2 regions of the Ectobacillus sp. JY-23 genome follow, and region 2 is predicted to be linked to the other one. Evidence: predicted binding sites of a transcription regulator. Region 2 holds the regulator's gene; the other holds the start of a gene.
The links. Region 2 encodes LexA, which represses DNA repair genes until DNA is damaged. Its sites were predicted from a motif close to CGAACATATGTTCG; they were not measured.
Positions count from the first base shown of each region.

Region 1: a site for LexA is predicted at 6,830-6,843, ahead of uvrB (excinuclease ABC subunit UvrB). Genes of this name have one in related genera too.

Region 1 covers NZ_CP095462.1:2,081,496-2,092,083, reverse strand. The annotation lists one part of gene prfB (peptide chain release factor 2) at 1-132, shown strand, start outside; gene MUG87_RS10910 (YitT family protein) at 397-1,257, shown strand; gene cccB (cytochrome c551) at 1,382-1,705, shown strand; gene ftsE (cell division ATP-binding protein FtsE) at 2,052-2,738, shown strand; gene ftsX (permease-like cell division protein FtsX) at 2,728-3,621, shown strand; gene MUG87_RS10890 (S41 family peptidase) at 3,700-5,169, shown strand; gene MUG87_RS10885 (PDZ domain-containing protein) at 5,578-6,720, shown strand; gene uvrB (excinuclease ABC subunit UvrB) at 6,912-8,885, shown strand; gene uvrA (excinuclease ABC subunit UvrA) at 8,894-10,588, shown strand, end outside.
Region 2 covers NZ_CP095462.1:1,043,397-1,053,984, reverse strand. The annotation lists gene hflX (GTPase HflX) at 1-1,257, shown strand, start outside; gene MUG87_RS05495 (methionine gamma-lyase family protein) at 1,250-2,515, shown strand; gene MUG87_RS05490 (MerR family transcriptional regulator) at 2,745-3,089, shown strand; gene glnA (type I glutamate--ammonia ligase) at 3,142-4,476, shown strand; gene MUG87_RS05480 (DUF6843 domain-containing protein) at 5,096-5,620, shown strand; gene MUG87_RS05475 (hypothetical protein) at 6,008-6,211, shown strand; gene lexA (transcriptional repressor LexA) at 6,282-6,896, opposite strand; gene MUG87_RS05465 (YneB family resolvase-like protein) at 7,089-7,742, shown strand; gene MUG87_RS05460 (DUF896 domain-containing protein) at 7,782-8,021, shown strand; gene MUG87_RS05455 (CarD family transcriptional regulator) at 8,192-8,662, shown strand; gene tkt (transketolase) at 9,024-10,588, shown strand, end outside.

The DNA of each region.
Region 1 (10,588 bases), 1.0 Mb from region 2:
CGTTCGTATGTGTTCCATCCTTACTCCATGGTGAAAGATCATCGCACAAATACAGAGGTTGGAAACGTACAAGCGGTAATGGACGGTGATATTAGTCCGTTTATTGATGCATATTTACGTGCGAAGCTATAAAAAAGAGCCGGGCCAAATGCCGGCAACGAAGAATAGAGGATATATGTTTCTCTAAATGAGGAAAGGGAAGTTGGGAACCTAACTTCTCTTTTTTGCGGAAGGTGTTTTTATCATAGCGTATCTGCATATCTGACGTAAAACGTAGAAAATTAAACAATGACGGAGCATTTTTACTGTCATGAGAAAGCGACAAATTCTATTTTGCTGCTGGGAAAGTAGCGAGACAATATAAAAGTAAGAGCGGTAAAAGGAGTACACAACATCATGGGTAGAAAGAGAAGAACACGTTCAGCTGCTAGCACGGCTATTTTGGAGTATGGTTATATATTGTTGGGTTCCGCGCTTATAGCGCTGGCATTTAATTTGTTTTTATTACCAAATAAAGTCGCATCCGGAGGCGTAAGTGGTATCAGTACCATTTTGAAGAGCTTGCTCGGATGGGAGCCAGCTTACGTACAATGGGCTTTTAATATCCCGTTGTTTATTGCCGGTGTATTGCTGCTTGGCAAGCAATTTGGTATTAAAACATTAGTGGGAACAATTTTCCTGCCGTTTGTCGTATTTTTATCAAAAGATATGGAGCCTGCTACAAACAACGCGCTACTGGGCTCCTTGTTTGGCGGAATTGGTGTGGGATTAGGACTTGGTATTGTGTTTCGCGGAAAGGCTTCCACCGGCGGCACGGATCTCGCTGCGCAAATTGTTCATAAATATACCGGTATTTCTCTTGGGTTATGTGTTGCGTTAATTGACGGGCTTATTGTTTTAACTTCGGCGCTTGTATTTAGCTTAGAAGCCGGGATGTATGCATTGATTGGACTATATGTCACGAGTAAAACCATTGATTTAATACAAGTTGGTTTCGGACGCTCTAAAATGGCATTAATCGTAACAAAGCAAGAAGAAGCTGTTCGTGAAGGCATCTTTAAAAGTATTGACCGCGGCGTAACGAAGCTACAAGGAACTGGGGGCTTTACGGATGATGAACGTCCCGTATTGATGTGCGTAGTGGAGCAGACGGAATTCACAAAATTGAAACAATTGGTAAGGGACCTTGATCCAGCTGCATTCGTCATTGTTGCGGATGCTGCTGAGGTACTTGGAGAAGGTTTTAATCGAGCGTAAACGCATTATAATGAATATGTATGTATAACTGGGCGGTCATTTGTCCAAAAGAAGCACGTGCTGAGTAAGATCGTATTCTGACAAGTGACTTTTACGTATTTGCTAAAAAATAGGAGTGAAGCATATGAAAAAAACATGGTTGATTGCAAGCGCGGTTTTAGTGCTTGGTCTTAGTGCATGCGGAGTGAAGGAAGAAAGCAAGCCATCTGAAACAGCACAAACATCGGATGGATCAGAAGGAGAAAAGATCTATCAACAAAGCTGTAGCAGCTGTCACGGCAATAACTTGCAAGGACAGGTGGGACCAGGACTGAAACATGTTGGTGGGAAATATGACCAAGCGGAGATTGAAAAGATTATTCTTAAGGGACGCGGCAGTATGCCAGCCGGTGTCATAAAAGGCGAAGACGCTACAAAAGTAGCGGAATGGCTTGCAGGTAAAAAATAAGCGAAAAAGCTCTTGCCGATGTGCAAGGGCTTTTTCTTGCTTGTTATTACCATGTGAAAGTGGTGTGTCTATGCTTTATACTGTATAAAAAAACGGATTTTGTAGAGGAAAGTGACAGCCGGACAATCTAAACGTGTAGGCACGCATGTAATTATAGAGTGACTTTACTTTTTTTACCACTGTAACGCAACTGTAATAAAATTGTAGCGGTATTTACAGTACATTGATGTTACAATGTAATGCGGTAGCATTTTTTTGTGGTTTATGTAGAACTTTGTAAAAAAATATATATTCATAGATAACGTGAAGAGAGTACAGTAAAATCTCAGAAAATCGGGTGATGAAAATGATAACAATGAGCAATGTTTATAAAACATACGACAATGGCGTACAAGCCGCTAATGGAATAACAGTTAAAATCAAGCAGGGCGAGTTTGTATACGTAGTAGGACCAAGCGGTGCTGGTAAGTCTACATTTATTAAAATGATGTATCGCGAACAAAAACCAACAACGGGTTCAATCAACGTAAATGGCTTGTCGTTAGAAACGCTAGCAGAGCGTGATGTGCCATACTTCCGTCGCCAAATCGGCGTGATCTTCCAAAACTTCCGTTTGCTTCCGAAGCTAACAGTGCATGAAAATGTAGCATTCGCACTGGAGGTAATCGAAGAAGAGCGCGATGTAATTGATCAGCGTGTAAAAGAGGTGCTAAAGCTCGTTAAGCTTGAACATAAGGCCGACTCTTTGCCAAATCAGCTTTCTGGTGGTGAACAGCAACGTGTAGCCATTGCACGTGCTATTGTAAATCAGCCTAAAGTTGTGATTGCGGACGAGCCGACAGGGAACCTGGATATGGATACCGCTTGGGAGATTATGGATATTTTTAAAGAAATCAATGAGCGCGGTACAACTGTTGTTATGGCTACGCATAACGCGGATATCGTAAATACACTGCGCCATCGTGTCATTGCTATCGAAGGCGGTAAGATTGTTCGAGATGAGATGGAAGGAGGATATGGATATGAAAGCTAACACATTTTTGCGTCACTTGCGCGAAGGAACAAAGAGCTTAATGCGTAACGGCTGGATGACATTTGCATCCGTAAGTGCAGTTACAATTACACTTTTATTAGTAGGCGTGTTCTTGGCAGTTATCATGAACATGAATCATTTTGCAACAAAGGTTGAAAAAGATGTGGAGATTCGCGTCCATATCGACCCGGCAGCTGCAAAAGAAGATCAAGCCGTTTTGAAAGATAATTTAAAACAAATTTCGCAAATTCAATCAATTAAATTTTCTTCTAAGGAAGACGAACTAAAGCGCGTAATTAAGAGCTTCGGTGATTCCGGTCGTTCGTTTGAATTGTTTGAGCAAGATAACCCGCTGAAAGATGTATATGTAGTGAAAACAAAAGAGCCACGCGATACGGCAGTTGTAGCTGAAAAAATTCAAAAAATGAATTATGTAAGCAACGTGCAATATGGTAAAGGTGAAGTAGAAAAGCTGTTTAGCACGGTTAAAGTGGGACGTAATATCGGTATTGTATTAATTGCAGGTCTACTGTTTACGGCAATGTTCTTAATCTCTAATACCATTAAAATTACGATTTATGCACGTCGTACTGAAATTGAAATTATGAAGCTTGTGGGTGCGACAAACTGGTTTATTCGCTGGCCATTCCTGTTAGAAGGCTTATTCCTTGGCTTCTTAGGTGCGTTGCTGCCGATTGTTTTAATTATGTCAGCGTACAGTTCTATTCACTCTGTTCTGCAACAAAAATTTGCGGGCACAATCTTTGAATTACTTCCATATAACCCGTTTGTATTCCAGCTGGCTGGTTTGCTTATCCTAATTGGAAGCTTGATTGGTATGTGGGGCAGTGTTATGTCGATTCGTAAGTTTTTAAAGGTTTAAGCGAGAAAAAGTTGCAAACATATTTCGTACAAGCTTATCATATAGTAGACATAGTAAGGGCATCACACATAAAGTGTGATGCCTTTTAAGTACATAATCTGGAAAGGAGACTCCGCATTGAAACGTAAAATAGCGGTTGTGTGGATGATTGTGGCGTTTTTGGCGGGGGCCGGCGTTATGTTCGCGGGAATTAAAGTGACAACGCAAGGACCGGCAAGTGCGCTTCTTAGTAAGTCTGACGCGCCTACAAAAGAAGAAGATCTGCAGAAGATTAGACAGGCATATGATTTGATTGATTCAAAGTATGTAGAAAATGTAAATGAAAACAAGCTGGTGGAAGGCGCCATTCAAGGGATGCTCGGCACACTCAAGGATCCGTATTCCACATACATGGATAAAGAAACAGCCCAGCAGTTTGAGCAGTCTTTGGATTCTTCGTTAGAGGGCATTGGCGCCGAAATTAATAAAATTGATGAAAAGCTCATCATTGTCTCTCCCATTAAAGATTCACCGGCAGAGAAGGCTGGCATTAAACCAAATGATGAGGTTGTAACGGTAAATGGCGAAAGTGTAAAAGATTTAACTCGTGAAGAAGCGGTTCTAAAGATTCGCGGCAAAAAAGGAACAGTTGTTACCTTGCAAGTGCAGCGTGCTGGTGTAGCAGAGCCAATTACGTTTAAAATTACACGTGATAAAATTCCGTTGTTAACAGTCTTTGGTTCCGTGAAAAAGGAAAATGGAAAAGATATCGGTTATCTGCAAATTACATCGTTTTCTGAAGAAACAGCAAAAGAATTTAAAACAGAGCTCGAGAAGCTTGAGAAAAAGAACATTAAAGGACTTGTAATTGACGTGCGCGGCAATCCTGGCGGTTATTTAACAAGTGTAGAAGATATTTTAAAGTTATTCGTTACAGACAAGAAGCCGATGGTGCAGGTAGAAGACCGCGATGGCAAGCGTCAAAAGGCTTTTACATCTCTTAAGGAACGCAAGCCTTATCCGGTTTCAGTTTTGATAGATAACGGCAGTGCTTCAGCTTCTGAGATTTTAGCTGGTGCGCTTCAGGAGGCAGAAGGGTATCCACTTGTTGGTGTGAAAACCTTCGGTAAAGGTACAGTACAACAGGCTGTTCCGCTTCCAGATGGCAGCAACATAAAGCTGACTATGTTTAAGTGGCTCACACCTGATGGCAATTGGATTCATAAGAAAGGAATTGCCCCAACGGTAGAGCTGAAGCAACCAGATTACTACTACGCAACACCAATTCAATTTGACAAGCCGTTATCTTATAATATGAACAGCGAGCAAATTAAAAACGCGCAGGAACTACTAAAGGATCTCGGTTTTGAACCTGGGCGCGCAGACGGCTATTTCAGCAAAGAAACAGAAACAGCTGTAAAAGCGTTCCAGCAAATGAACAAGCTAAAAGAAACAGGAGTTATTGATCAGAAAACGGCGGATACGATTCAAAATAAAATCATTGAAAAAATTCGCTCTGGTGAAAATGACCTGCAGCTACAGGCCGCACTGAAATTAATTGCAAAATAAGAAAAACCCGCAGAATTCTGCGGGTTTTTTCTGTCATACAGACAACAGCCGATAGAGAGGTAAATTCGGCCGATAGAAGAGGGAGTTCGGCCGATAGAAGAGGGAGTTCGGCCGATAGAGAGGTAAATTCGGCCGATAGAAGAGGGAGTTCGGCCGATAGAGAGGTAAATTCGGCCGATAGAAGAGGGAGTTCGGCCGATAGAGAGGTAAATTCGGCTGATAGAAGAGGAAGTTCGGTCGATAGAAGAGGAATTCGGTCGATAGAAGGGAGGAAACGGCCGATAGAAGGAGCAAAACGGCTAAATTGGATTGATATGAGATTTGAGAATAACCTTTTCCAGGTAAAAATAAATCCGTCTTACAAAGAATGTGATAAAATGGAGAAAATGCCGACAAGGAGGGAATTCTGTGGAGTGGCTTTTAGAGATATGCTATGCAATGGGACGATTCTTTCTGCAACCTGCTTTATATATTTTTATCTTGATTAATATTTTCATAGGTGTATTCCGTGTTAAGAAAGAGAGACGCGAGTTTTCGTTTAAGGTTCATGATATATGGTATGAATTACGTATGTCTGCATTGGCAGGCATCGGAATTGGTTTGCTGCTTTCTGTCATTGCGTTTGGAACAGGGTTGGTGGTCTCGCAAGATAGCTTACAAGTTATCGCGATTTCAAGCGCAATCGGTGCTCTTTTATTGCGATTTGGCCTTTTATCTGCTGCTTATAGTATTGGGGTTGCTATTGTCGTTACGGCGTTTTCGTTGTATAGCAATTCGGATGAGACAAGCTTAGCTGCCTTAGCTTGTCTAATGAGCTTGCTTCTATTTGCCGAAGGCCGCTTGATTGCAAAGCGTGCTGCTTACGAAACAACACCAAGATTGCAAAAAGGAAAGCGCGGCTTGCTTGTGGGTTCACATGAAAGCAAGAGAATGTGGCTTGTCCCGCTTCTTGTGCTTGTACCTGGTGAAGGGATGGGTAAGCTGTTTTCCTGGTGGCCGGTCTTTACAATTGGCGCTGAAACGTATTCTTTATTTGTGATACCGTTTTTACTAGGCTTTGCAAGACGTGTGACAGGCAGTTTGCCAAAAGTAGCGATTACTTATACGGGTCATCGCGTGATGGGGCTTAGTATATTAGTATTTGCTCTTGGGCTCATAAGTATTTGGACCCCAGGAATTGCGATTGCGGCAGCCGGTATTGCCATGCTGGGAAGATTGATGATTGCGATGCAAGACCGTATTCAGGATCAACAGCAGACACCGTATTTCTCGGTTCAAAAGACAGGTGTCATGATCTTGGATATACTGCCGGGCTCCGCTGCAGAAGAACTTGGCCTGCGTCCTGGTGAGGTTATTACAAAGGTAAACGGGAATTACATTGAAGATGTTGCCGACTTTCATCGCGCTTTGCGCCAAAAGGGTGCGTTTTGCAAGCTGGAAGTGCTTGATGTGCAAGGAGAGATTCGCTTTGCACAGCGTGCACTATATGCTGATGATGGTGATTTAGGTATTTTATTTGTACGTGGTAGCAATCGAGAGCAAGCCGTGTAAGGCAGGTGGAGACACCTGTCTTTTTTTGTATGCTTGGAGGAAAAATATGCAAAATGAGCATAAATCCTGTTTGACACCGCACCCTAGTAGAAGATGTTATACTTTCATGCGAATATTTGTTCGTTTTTTTGGCTTTTTCTCATTTGTTCATGATAAAATAACGATAGATATTGTTGAGGAGGTCGAGGTGTGTGGAGCAGCAATTTAAGGTAGTGTCACCGTATTCACCGCAGGGTGACCAGCCGAAAGCGATTGAGAAGCTGGTGCAGGGAATACGCGAAGGTAAGAAGCATCAGGTGTTGCTTGGAGCGACTGGTACGGGTAAAACATTTACAATGTCAAATGTAATTAAAGAGGTCAATAAACCAACGCTTGTAATCGCACATAATAAAACGCTGGCGGGACAGCTATACAGTGAGTTTAAGGATTTCTTTCCGAACAACGCAGTTGAGTATTTTGTGAGCTACTATGACTATTATCAGCCGGAGGCCTACGTTCCGCAGACAGACACATTTATTGAAAAAGATGCGAAAACAAATGATGAAATTGACAAGCTGCGCCACTCCGCCACTTCAGCGTTATTTGAACGGCGTGATGTGATTGTTGTAGCGAGCGTGTCCTGTATCTATGGTCTCGGTTCGCCGGAAGAATATAAGGAAATGGTAGTGTCGCTCCGGGTCGGTATGGAAAAAGGGCGCGACGAGCTGTTACGTCAATTGGTGGATGTACAATACGCGCGTAACGACATCGATTTTCAGCGCGGAACGTTTCGTGTACGGGGCGATGTTGTTGAGATTTTTCCGGCTTCGCGCAGTGAGCATTGCATTCGCATAGAGTTTTTTGGAGATGAAATTGACCGTATTCGCGAGGTCGATGCCCTCACGGGAGAAGTGCTTGCTGAGCGAGAGCATGCGGCCATCTTCCCGGCATCTCACTTCGTAACCCGTGAAGAAAAAATGCGCATTGCAATTGAAAATATTGAAAAGGAGCTAGAAGATCGACTCAAGGAATTGCGAGATGACGAGAAACTTCTAGAGGCGCAGCGTCTCGAGCAGCGTACGCGCTATGATCTTGAAATGATGCGTGAAATGGGCTTTTGCTCTGGCGTTGAAAACTACTCGCGTCATCTTACGCTCCGGCCGCCGGGTTCTACACCGTACACGCTCATTGACTACTTCCCGGATGACTTTTTAATCGTAATTGATGAGTCGCACGTATCTGTTCCGCAAATTCGCGCGATGTTCAACGGTGACCAAGCGCGTAAACAGGTGCTTGTGGACCACGGTTTCCGCTTGCCGTCTGCGCTTGACAACCGTCCGCTTAAATTTGAAGAGTTTGAAGAAAAGGCACATCAATTGGTATATGTTTCAGCAACACCAGGTCCGTATGAACTGGAGCGTTCGCCTGCACCTGTTGAGCAAATTATCCGCCCGACCGGACTGTTGGATCCAATTATTGACGTCCGTCCGATTGAAGGGCAAATTGACGATCTTATTGGAGAAATTCAAGATCGTATCAGTAAAAACGAACGCGTGTTAATTACAACACTCACAAAGAAAATGTCTGAAGATTTAACAGATTACTTAAAAGACATTGGCATTAAGGTCAATTATTTGCATTCAGAAATTAAGACGCTGGAGCGCATTGAGATTATCCGTGATTTGCGTCTTGGTAAATATGATGTACTCGTTGGAATCAACCTGCTTCGAGAGGGACTTGATATTCCGGAAGTGTCGCTTGTTGCCATTTTGGATGCCGACAAAGAAGGGTTCCTTCGCTCTGAGCGCTCATTGATTCAAACGATTGGCCGGGCGGCGCGTAATGAAAACGGCCATGTTATTATGTATGCCGATAAAATGACCAATTCCATGGAGCTGGCGATAGGTGAAACAAAGCGCCGCCGTGAGATTCAAGAAGCGTACAATGCGAAGCACGGTATCACGCCGCGCACGATTCGCAAGGAGGTTCGCGATATCATTCGCGCGACAACAGCTGCGGAACAGGAAGCAGCATACGAAACAAAGCCGAAGAAAATGACGAAGGAAGAGCGCGTAAACTTAATTGCGCGTCTTGAAATAGAGATGAAGGAAGCAGCAAGAGCGCTTGATTTTGAGCGTGCGGCAGAGCTTCGTGACTTGGTGCTTGAACTGAAAGCGGAAAGGTAGGGATAGCGTTGGCAAATGATCGAATTATTGTGAAGGGCGCCCGTGCCCATAATTTGAAAAATATTGATGTGACGATTCCAAGAAACGAACTTGTGGTTATTACCGGTTTATCAGGGTCGGGGAAATCTTCGTTGGCTTTTGATACAATTTATGCAGAAGGACAGCGCCGCTATGTCGAGTCGCTGTCCGCATACGCTCGTCAGTTTTTAGGACAAATGGATAAGCCGGATGTCGATGCAATTGAAGGCTTGTCACCGGCAATTTCCATCGACCAAAAAACGACGAGCCGCAACCCGCGTTCTACGGTCGGTACCGTTACGGAAATTTATGATTACTTACGTTTATTGTATGCGCGTGTCGGTACACCCATTTGTCCGAACCATGGCATTGAAATCACATCGCAAACGATTGAACAAATGGTAGATCGTATCTTGGAATATCCGGAACGCACCAAATTACAGGTGCTGTCTCCCATCGTTTCTGGGCGTAAAGGAACGCATGTAAAAACGCTGGAGGACATTAAAAAGCAAGGTTATGTTCGTGTGCGCGTAGATGGTGAAATGCGTGAGCTATCCGATGACATTCAACTTGATAAAAATAAAAAACATAGCATTGAAGTTGTGATTGATCGCATTGTTGTAAAAGAAGGTATTGCATCACGACTTGCCGACTCCTTAGAAACGGCGCTTCGCCTTGGTGAGGGACGTGTACTCATTGATGTAATGGGAGAAGAAGAGCTGTTGTTTAGTGAGCATCATGCTTGTCCACACTGTGGGTTTTCCATCGGTGAATTGGAGCCGCGCATGTTCTCCTTCAATAGCCCGTATGGTGCATGTCCATCCTGTGACGGTCTTGGCTCTAAACTGGAGGTAGATCCGGAGCTTGTAATTCCAAACTGGGACTTAAGTCTGCGCAATCATGCGATTGCCCCTTGGGAGCCGTCCAGCTCGCAATATTATCCGCAGCTTTTAGAGGCGGTGTGCAATCATTATGGCATTGATATGGATGCACCTGTAAAAGATGTTCCAAAGCATTTGTTTGATAAAGTGTTGTATGGCAGCGGAGATGAGAAAATTTACTTCCGCTACGTGAACGATTTTGGGCAGGTAAAAGAAGGTGACGTTACTTTTGAAGGAGTATTGCCGAACATTGAGCGACGCTATCGCGAAACAAGCTCGGATTATATTCGTGAGCAAATGGAGAAGTATATGGCGGAGCAGGCGTGTCCGAAATGTAAAGGAGCACGTTTAAAAACAGAAAGCCTATCTGTGTTCGTGGGAGGTAAGCATATTTCCGATGTAACAAACCAGTCCGTAACGGAAGTATATGACTTTTTCTCTACAGTGTTGTTGACAGAAAAGCAGGAGCAAATTGCTCGTCTCATCCTCCGTGAGATTAAAGAACGCCTTAGCTTTTTAATTAATGTTGGTCTCGATTACTTAACGTTGAATCGTTCGGCAGGGACGCTTTCGGGCGGTGAGGCGCAGCGCATCCGCTTGGCAACACAAATTGGCTCACGTTTGACCGGCGTGCTTTATATTCTGGATGAACCTTCCATCGGCTTGCATCAACGCGATAATGACAGGTTAATTCAAACCTTGCAGGATATGCGTGATTTAGGAAATACGCTCATTGTTGTAGAGCACGATGAGGATACCATGATTGCGGCAGATTATCTGATTGACATCGGTCCAGGTGCGGGT
Region 2 (10,588 bases):
ATTTTAGTGGGCTGTCAGCTACCAACAGATTCAGATGACCGATTTACATATTCAATGGAAGAGTTAGCATCACTTACAAAAACTGCGCAAGCAGAAGTGATTTTAGCAACAACACAAAAGCGGACGAGATTTCATCCTGCTACCTATATCGGAAAAGGAAAACTAGAGGAATTGGCTGCGCTTGTCAAAGAAACAGAGCCAGATGTTGTTATTTTTAATAACGAATTAACACCGAGTCAGATTCGCAACTTGTCAAATGAGCTGGAAGCGCGTGTTATTGATCGCACACAACTAATTTTAGATATTTTTGCGCAGCGTGCGAAATCGCGCGAAGGTAAGCTACAGGTAGAGCTAGCACAGCTAAAATACGCCTTGCCTCGCCTTGTAGGACAGGGAGAAGGGTTATCCCGCCTTGGTGGAGGTATTGGTACGCGTGGTCCGGGTGAAACAAAGCTTGAAACAGACCGTCGTCATATCCGTAGTCGCATCGATGAAATTACAGGACAGCTGGCGGTCATTGTGGAGCACCGCAAGCGCTATCGTGAGCGCCGGAAACAAAACAGCACCTTTCAAATTTCGTTGGTGGGCTACACAAATGCTGGTAAGTCGACACTCTTCAATCGTTTGACAATGGCAGATACGTTTGAAGAAAATTTGTTGTTTGCAACGCTCGACCCAACGACGCGTAAAATGCAGCTACCATGCGGCTATACTGTTTTATTAACAGACACAGTTGGATTTATTCAGGATTTGCCTACAGCATTAATTGCCGCGTTTCGCTCTACACTAGAAGAGGTAAACGAGGCAGATTTTATTTTACATGTGGTAGATTCATCTGACGCGAACTATGCAGGACATGAAAAGACAGTAAAGACTCTGCTGCGTGAAATGGAGGCAGAGCAAATCCCTGCTCTTACCCTATATAATAAAAAAGATAGAACAGGACCGTCTTTTATTCCGTCTCCCCATGGTGAGCACGTTCATGTTAGTGCGTTTAATACAGAAGATTTACAAATGCTCAGAAATTGCATTGAAGCTGAGATGAAAAAGTTAATGAATCCTTATCATATTCAAGTTCCAGCTAAAGAAGGACGCTTACTTACACTTTTGCGGACGGAAACCATCTTAGAAGAAATGACGTTTTGTGAAGATACACATCTGTACGTATGTGTAGGATACGTGTTTGCGAATTCTCCGCTCAACGGACAAATAAACAGATATACAGCACGAAAAGGAGAAGAGAAATTTGATGTTTAACAGATTAAAGCATGGGGAACAGTTGGCCCCGCTTGTACAAGAGACTGAGGCAATGATTGCCGCTGCTCATAAACGAGTAGATGATATTGCGGAAAGTAATCAATTCCGCGTTTTAGAAAGCTTTCGCAAGCATAAAATCAGTGACTCTCATTTTATTCCAACAACAGGATATGGCTATGACGATATTGGCAGAGATACACTTGAAAAAGTATATGCTGATGTATTCGGTGGAGAAGCAGGGCTGGTACGTCCGCAAATCATATCCGGTACACATGCCATTTCTACGGCGCTCTTTGGTGTGTTGCGCCCTGGTGACGAACTTGTTTATATTACAGGTAAACCGTATGATACGCTGGAAGAAATCGTAGGTATTCGCGGCAAAGGCATCGGCTCATTTAGAGAGTATAACATTGGCTATCGCACTGTTGATTTGCTCAATGGCGGGGTGGATTGGGAACGTGTTAAAGAAGCTATTAGCCCGCAAACGAAGATGATTGGCATTCAGCGTTCCAAAGGTTATGCAACAAGACCGTCGTTTACTGTGGCCGAAATTGCGGAAATGATTCGATTTGTAAAAGAAGTTAAGCCGGATGTTGTAGTGTTTGTAGATAATTGTTACGGTGAATTTGCAGAGGAGTTGGAGCCTTGTCATGTGGGAGCAGATTTAATTGCGGGTTCACTTATTAAAAATCCTGGTGGCGGCATTGTCAAAACCGGTGGCTATATTGTCGGCAAAAAGCAATACGTAGAGGCGTGTGCGTATCGCCTCACTTCACCTGGTATCGGAGCGGAGGCTGGGGCGTCTTTATACAGCTTACAGGAAATGTATCAAGGCTTTTTCTTGGCCCCCTACGTAACAGCACAAGCCATAAAAGGAGCTATTTTCACGGCAGCCTTTTTAGAAAAGCTTGGTATGAACACATCCCCTAGATGGGATATGCCGCGAACAGATTTAATTCAATCCGTGCAATTTGATGACCGTGAGCGCATGATTGCCTTTTGTCAGGCCATTCAATATGCATCTCCAATTAACTCGCATTTTACGCCGTATCCGAATTATATGCCCGGTTATGAAGATGATGTCATCATGGCAGCTGGTACATTCATTCAAGGCGCTAGCATTGAATTATCCGCAGACGGTCCCATTCGTCCGCCGTATGTTGCTTATGTACAAGGTGGCCTCACTTATTCACATGTTAAAATTGCAATTTGTTCTGCCATCGATTCGTTACTCGAAAAGGGGCTACTTTCTTTATAAAGTTTCTGTAAAAAGAGCAGGGCTTGGGCATATAAATAAGGTGTACACATAGGATAAAAAGGTCATCTCATTTGGCGTGGAAACGGTTAAAAATAAATGTCATAAAAGCTAACATTTGTTGACACTATACATACCATAATATAAAATAAAGGCATGTTAAGGAGAAGGAGGAATTGAAGTGAGCAATCACGATCGACGCTCTACTCCGCTGTTTCCAATCGGTATTGTTATGAACCTAACGCAGCTATCTGCTCGCCAAATTCGCTACTATGAAGAGCACGGTCTCATCACACCGGTACGAACAGAAGGCAACCGCAGGCATTATTCTTTCAATGATGTCGATAAATTGCTTGAAATTAAAGATTTGCTTGATCAAGGCTTAAACTTGGCTGGTATTAAGCAAGTATTGGAGTTAAAAGCCACAGGTCAGGTGCAGCCGCCTCCAGTGTCTGAGGAGTCAAAACAAATTTCCGACGCAGAGCTCCGCAAGCTGCTTCGCGACGAACTGCATCAAGCGGGTCGTTTTAATCGCACTTCGCTTCGACAGGGCGATATGTCCCGATTTTTTCACTGATATTGGTTTTACATGTTTTCCATATAAAATGTTAATCAGGGGGAATCAGAAAATGGCAAAGTTTACAAAAGAAGACATTTTTCGTTTTGCGCAAGAAGAGAACGTTAAGTACATTCGTTTGCAATTTACCGACCTTTTAGGAATTATTAAAAACGTAGAAATTCCTGTAAGCCAGCTTGAAAAAGCATTGGAGAATAAAATGATGTTCGACGGTTCTTCTATTGAGGGCTTTGTTCGTATTGAGGAATCTGATATGTATCTCTTCCCTGATTTAGATACATGGGTTGTGTTTCCCTGGACTTCCGAGAAGGGGAAAGTAGCTCGCTTAATTTGTGATATTTACAATCCAGATGGCACGCCTTTCGCAGGGGATCCGCGCAATAACCTAAAACGTGTTTTAAAAGAAATGGAAGATCTTGGTTTCACGGATTTTAACTTAGGACCAGAACCAGAGTTTTTCTTGTTTAAGGTAGATGAAAAAGGAAATCCGACGCTTGAACTAAACGACAATGGTGGTTACTTTGATTTAGCACCTACGGACTTAGGTGAAAACTGTCGCCGCGATATTGTGCTTGAGCTAGAGGAGATGGGCTTTGAGATTGAAGCATCTCATCATGAAGTAGCGCCGGGACAACACGAGATCGACTTTAAATATGCAGGCGCATTAAAAGCATGTGATGATATTCAAACATTTAAACTGGTTGTAAAAACAATTGCGCGTAAGCATGGCTTGCATGCAACATTTATGCCAAAACCATTGTTTGGTGTAAACGGATCTGGTATGCACTGTAACCTGTCTCTGTTCCGTGGCAAAGAAAACGCATTTTATGATGAAAATGGTGATCTACAGCTAAGTGAAACAGCACGTCATTTCATTGCGGGTATCTTAAAGCACGCACCAAACTTCACTGCGGTTACAAACCCGACAGTAAACTCTTACAAGCGTCTTGTACCTGGATATGAAGCACCTTGCTACGTGGCGTGGTCCGCTCGCAACCGTAGCCCGCTTATTCGCATTCCAGCATCGCGCGGTCTTAGTACACGTGTAGAAGTGCGCAGTGTAGACCCGGCAGCGAATCCATATTTGGCGCTTTCCGTTCTTCTTGCGGCAGGTCTTGACGGTGTCAAAAACAAACTTGCAGCACCAGCACCAGTAGATCGAAACATCTACGTGATGACGCGTGCTGAGCGCGAAAAAGCGGGTATCGTAGACCTTCCGGCTACACTTGCACAAGCGCTTGAGAACTTAAAAACAGATGAAGTTATCTGCAACGCGCTTGGTGAGCATTTGCTAGAGCACTTTATCGAAGCAAAAGAGATTGAATGGGATATGTTCCGCACACAAGTTCACCCTTGGGAACGCGATCAGTATATGAGCATTTATTAAGCGGAGAAAGCCTTGACACTACTAGTGTTGAGGCTTTTTTCTTGATGTGGGCATAATCTGTTTTATTATAATCTGTATGGATTGCCCACTGACAGGTGCTTTATCAATTCTGTTCAATCTGGAGCTTATACTAAGGTAACATAGGGGGATGTGCCTAGCGATAATGTGTATATTAAGGTTATAGAAACGGCGTTCCAGTAGCAACAATAGCTGGTACTGAGTATATTCATACTAGTAGCAAAATATCTTCGTCTACTAAATCACTTGATGGTTATCTTGCGGCAAATATTTATTATGATATTAAAAGTGCTAAACAGTTACCTGCTGAAACATTTGCTGAAATAAAACCTAAGGGGCAACAAGAACAAATTCCACTCCCTGAGTATGCTAATCCTTTTGTAGAAATGGTAGTAGTTTTGTTTCTGGGGTCACGATCAAACACCTAACCATGAATTTGCTAAGATACTTGAAAATGATTCAGCAATTTATGAGATACTACATGAATCAAAGGTTGCGAGTTTTTATCACTTATTCCCTTTCATGCCTAACGCTGAATTTGCAGGATTTTCTCATAGGTGGGCTGTAAATTGACAGACTGAACTGATTAAGGAGGAGGAAATTGAGTAAAAAACTTGCTATTACTGTACTAACTATTATAGGTCTATTGGTCCTAATGTTTGGATTATGGGTTCGATATATAACAAAACCTGGAACAGATGAAGTATATTTAATTCCTGAAGGGCATACTGGATGTGTATTCGTACTTTATGATATCAAAGATGCGTTGCCTCTAAAGATTAAAAATAAAGTGATTACATACCAAATACCAAAAGATGGTGTTTTGAAAACATCATCTAATGAAACCTTTGGTTGGGCAAGAAAGAGTGGTTCTGGATGGCACGATGTAAAATATTATTATGTAAACGAAAACGGAGCGCGTGTTAAGGAACTGGGAGAAAAAAATATTCATAACCCAGGAAATTCTGGAATAATCTTGGAGGATACAAGTGGTAAAACAGTCAAATTGACTTACAGTGATTTTTTCTTGGGGAGTGAAAAAGATGCGCAAGATCCTTTTCAAGCTTGTTCTAATTTTGCCATGAAAGAAAAGTTATTAAATACCTATATAAAAAGTAACAATTAAATCTAATTTATTAAAAGAAAATAAGCACTATAATATAAACACAGTCTATGACTATTGTTAAAAGATTAATACATTAAAATTAGTAATAATCTAGCTGAAAATGCCATCTATCCAAGTGTCATCGGTTGGAAAAATCGGTTATTTTCTGTCCGTGAATTTAGTGCCAAGTTAATGCGATCAGTATATAAGTATTTATATAAGAAGAGAAAGCTTTGGTATCAATCATACCAAGGCTTTCTCTAATTCAGTAATATTCCATATGTAATCATGAGTAGAGTATAAATACCCAAGCAATTACGCGTGTAACACAACTATTTCTACTAATTCATGAATACGTTTGCAATGTTTTCCGTACATATAAATAACAATAACGGGGAGTTGATGAAGATGCAGCGAAAGATGGTCTATTTAGCATTATGTGATACGTGTGGCACTCCAAAACGTATTACGAAATATGCACTTCGAAATAGTTGGAGAAACAGTGCAGTGACAGAGGAATACTGCCATAATTGCCGACAGCATACTGAAATTCCTGAGCATCTGCGTAAAATTGCGAAAGAGCTGTACTTGTTTCAACATCGTAGTGTGTAAATGGAAGGCTCCCTGCTTTTGAGATGGGGGCTTTTCGGTTGAAATGATAAAAAAGAGCCGGCATGGGCTCTTAGTGAATGTTGCGGTATACACCGACTACTTTTCCGACAATGGAAACCTGCTTTAAGAAGATAGGCGATAGTGTAGCATTTTCCGGTTGTAAGCGGAAATAATCTTTTTCTTTATAGAAGCGCTTCACAGTTGCTTCGTTGTCTTCTGTTAAAGCAACGACAATTTCACCATTATTTGCAGATTGTTGTTGACGAACTACAACCAAATCACCGTCAAGAATGCCTGCTTCAATCATGCTGTCACCTTGTACTGTTAACATGAATACATGATCGGAACTTGAAACGAAGTTGGCAGGGAGCGGGAAATGGTCTTCAATATTTTCAACAGCGGTAATCGGTGAGCCGGCTGTTACTTTACCGACAATTGGGACATGTACGACTGGAAAAGATGCTATATTGTCTTCCTCTAAAATTTCGATCGCACGTGGCTTTGTCGGATCTCGGCGAATATAACCTTTCTCTTCTAAACGAGCAAGGTGACCATGTACAGTAGAGCTGGAAGCGAGACCTACTGCTTGGCCGATTTCTCGTACGGAAGGTGGATAGCCTTTTTCTTGCACCTTTTGTTTAATAAAATTAAAGATGTCCAGCTGTCGTTTTGACAATTTTTCCATAGCATATCACCTCGTTTTGTAAAAAATTATTATAAATAGTATATCATAGCATACTTTGATACACAAACATAAGTTCGAATGTATGTCTTTTTGTGCTATAATATAGAGACTTACATAAAATGATGATCCCTTCCTGCTTAAGAAGGTCTTTTACATGTTCTGCAGGCAAGGTTCAGATTGCGGAGGAGTACAATGAAAGCAGTTATTTATGCCAGGGTGAGCACGAAAAAAGATGTGCAGGAAACATCGCTCACTAGACAGCGTGATGAATTGTTACAAATGGCAGCAAACTACGGTATGCAGGTCGTAAAGGTAATTGAAGAGCAAGCGAGTGGATATGAGATTGAGCGTGAAGGTATTGTAGATATGCTCGATGCGGTAAAAGAGGGAGCGGATGTAGTTTTAATTCAAGACGAGACGCGCCTTGGTAGAGGAAATGCGAAAATTGCCCTTATGCGTTGTTTACAAAAAGAAGGTGTGCGTGTATATACACGTTCTCATAATGGGGAATTACAATTGTCTGATGCAGATTCTATGGTCCTTGATATCATTGCGATTGTGGAAGAGTATCAGCGCAAAATACATAATATGAAGATTAAGCGCGGTATGCAGCGAGCTGTGCAAAATGGTTTTCGCCCCGAGCGCAACTTGAAAAATCAACATATTAATAGCGGACGTGAAAAGAAAGAAGTGCCGATTGAAGAAATTGTTCGTTTACGTAAAAATGAGTTAACCTTTGCTGAAATTGCAGCCACACTTCGCGGTTTTGGGTATGATGTATCAAAAGCGACTGTTCACAGACGTTACCAGGAATACGAACGCGAACAGCTTGATATTGTAAAATAACTGTTGTATGATGTATATCATGAGGAAAGGAGAATGCCCATGTTACCAGCTGAAAAACTAAATCGCATTAATGAACTGGCTCGAAAGGCTAAGGCGCAAGGGCTGACTGAAGAGGAGCAGCAAGAACGTCATGCGCTTCGTCAGGAATACCTAAAAGCGTTTCGGGGCGATATGCTCACTCATTTAAAATCTATGAAAATTGTAGATGAAAAAGGAAACGACGTTACACCGGAAAAGCTCAAGCTGTTAAAAGCGGAAGGCAACGGTTTAGTGAATTAATAAAAGCGGCTTAGGCTGCTTTTTTTTTGTTTGTTTTTAAAAAGAAATATTTCTGAAAAAGATACGATAATATATTGACAACGATAAAAAGTAAATGTTAATATGATATATTTTACTATTTGTTGAAACTCTGTTATACTGATTATAGTAGTATTATGGAGGTGATTCATTTGTTTCAAATAGGTGATAAGATCGTCTACCCTATGCATGGTGCCGGCGTTGTCGAGGCGATTGAAGAAAAGGAAATTTTAGGTGAAACCAGAACATATTATATTATCCACATGCCGATTAATGATATGCAAATTATGATCCCAACCGGGAAAGCTTCTGCGGTAAGATATGTAGTGGACGGTGGTACGCTTGAAGATGTATTGTTTCAATTTGAGCATGGTGAGTCTGATCAATCGGTACCATGGAAACAAAGACACCGCATGAACATGGAAAAAATTAAAACAGGTGCGATATACGAAGGAGCCGAAGTTGTGCGCGATTTAATGCGGCAGCATAAAGGAAAGCCGCTTAATGCAAGCGAAAAGCAGTTATTAGACACGGCTCGTAAAATTTTTGTTAGTGAACTTGCTTTAATTAAAGGGCTGACAGAACGACAAGCTACGGACCTGTTGGAGAGTAAGGTGAGTTAAGAATAGAGTACCTACGCGACAGCGTAGGTATTTTTATTTTTGACTGTGTTTGAGCTTGACGTTACATTAGTAGTCGGCACTTGATGATTGAAATGAGGGTGTTGAGACTAGTGATTTAAAGGGGAGACCGGAGGCACATAGCAGTGAGGGGACTCTCTGAGCGCTTGTGGAAAGCGAATCTCCGTAATCAAAAACAACAACGAATTTGAGCAAAAGCTTTATTTTATTAGGTGTTATTTGTTCACTCTTGTGATTATGAGCAAAAAAGCACATATTTCTGCATACATGTTGTATAATACGATGTGGCAAGCTATCATATATAATGTGCCGCTTGGCAAATTGAATGAAGGGAATGAGTGTTATGTCACATTCAATCGAACAGCTTTCGATTAACACAATTCGTACACTATCTATTGATGCAATTGAAAAAGCAAATTCCGGACATCCGGGCATGCCTATGGGTGCTGCGCCGATGGCCTATACATTATGGACGAAATTTATGAATCATAATCCGGAAAATCCAACTTGGTTTAACCGCGATCGTTTTGTATTATCTGCAGGTCATGGCTCTATGCTGTTATACAGCTTATTACATCTGTGCGGCTATGATATGAGCATGGATGATTTGAAAAACTTCCGTCAATGGGGTAGCAAAACGCCAGGACATCCTGAGTTTGGCCACACACCAGGAGTAGATGCAACAACGGGCCCACTTGGACAAGGTATTGCGACAGCTGTAGGTATGGCAATGGCGGAGCGTCACTTGGCTGCCAAATACAACCGCGATAATTTTAACGTTGTAGATCATTATACATATGTTATCTGCGGAGACGGCGACTTGATGGAAGGTGTATCAGCAGAAGCTTCTTCTTTAGCTGCACACTTACAGCTTGGCCGACTTGTTGTTTTATACGATTCCAATGATATTTCCCTGGATGGCGACTTGCATCGCTCTTTCTCTGAAAGTGTAGAAGATCGTTATAAAGCATATGGCTGGCAAGTTATTCGTGTAGAAGATGGAACAGATGTTGATACGCTTACAAAAGCGTTGGAAGAAGCAAAATCTGATGAAAAACGCCCAACATTAATTGAGGTTAAAACTGTGATTGGCCATGGTTCACCTAATAAATCCGGGAAGTCTGCTTCTCATGGTTCACCGCTTGGCGCAGAAGAAATTAAATTGACTAAAGAAGCTTATCAGTGGACATTTGAGCAAGATTTCCATGTACCTGAAGAAGTATATGCCCACTTCAACCAAACGGTTAAAGAAGCGGGTAAAAAGAAAGAAAGCGAGTGGAAAGCAACATTCGCAGCATATGAGCAAAGCTACCCAGAGCTTGCAAAAGAATTAAAAATGGCGATTGAAGGTAAGCTTCCTGAGGGCTGGGATGCAAATCTGCCTAAATATGAAATGGGTAAATCCATTGCCACACGCGCTTCTTCCGGAGATGCAATTCAAGCCATCGCTGAAAGCGTACCATTCTTCTTTGGTGGTTCTGCAGACCTTGCAGGTTCCAACAATACGTACATGAAGAAAGAAAAAGACTTTACACGCGATGATTACAGCGGCAAGAACATCTGGTATGGTGTGCGTGAATTTGCGATGGGTGCTGCAATGAACGGTATTGCGCTTCATGGAGGTTTAAAAACTTACGGAGGTACATTCTTCGTATTCTCTGATTACCTGCGCCCTGCAATTCGTCTGGCGGCACTTATGCAGCTTCCTGTAACGTATGTATTTACACATGACAGCATCGCAGTAGGAGAAGATGGTCCAACTCACGAACCAGTAGAGCAATTAGCATCGCTTCGTGCAATGCCAGGCATGTCTGTAATTCGTCCTGCAGACGGTAATGAATCTACAGCCGCATGGAAGTTAGCATTAGAGTCTAATAAGCCAACAGCGCTTGTATTAACACGTCAAGC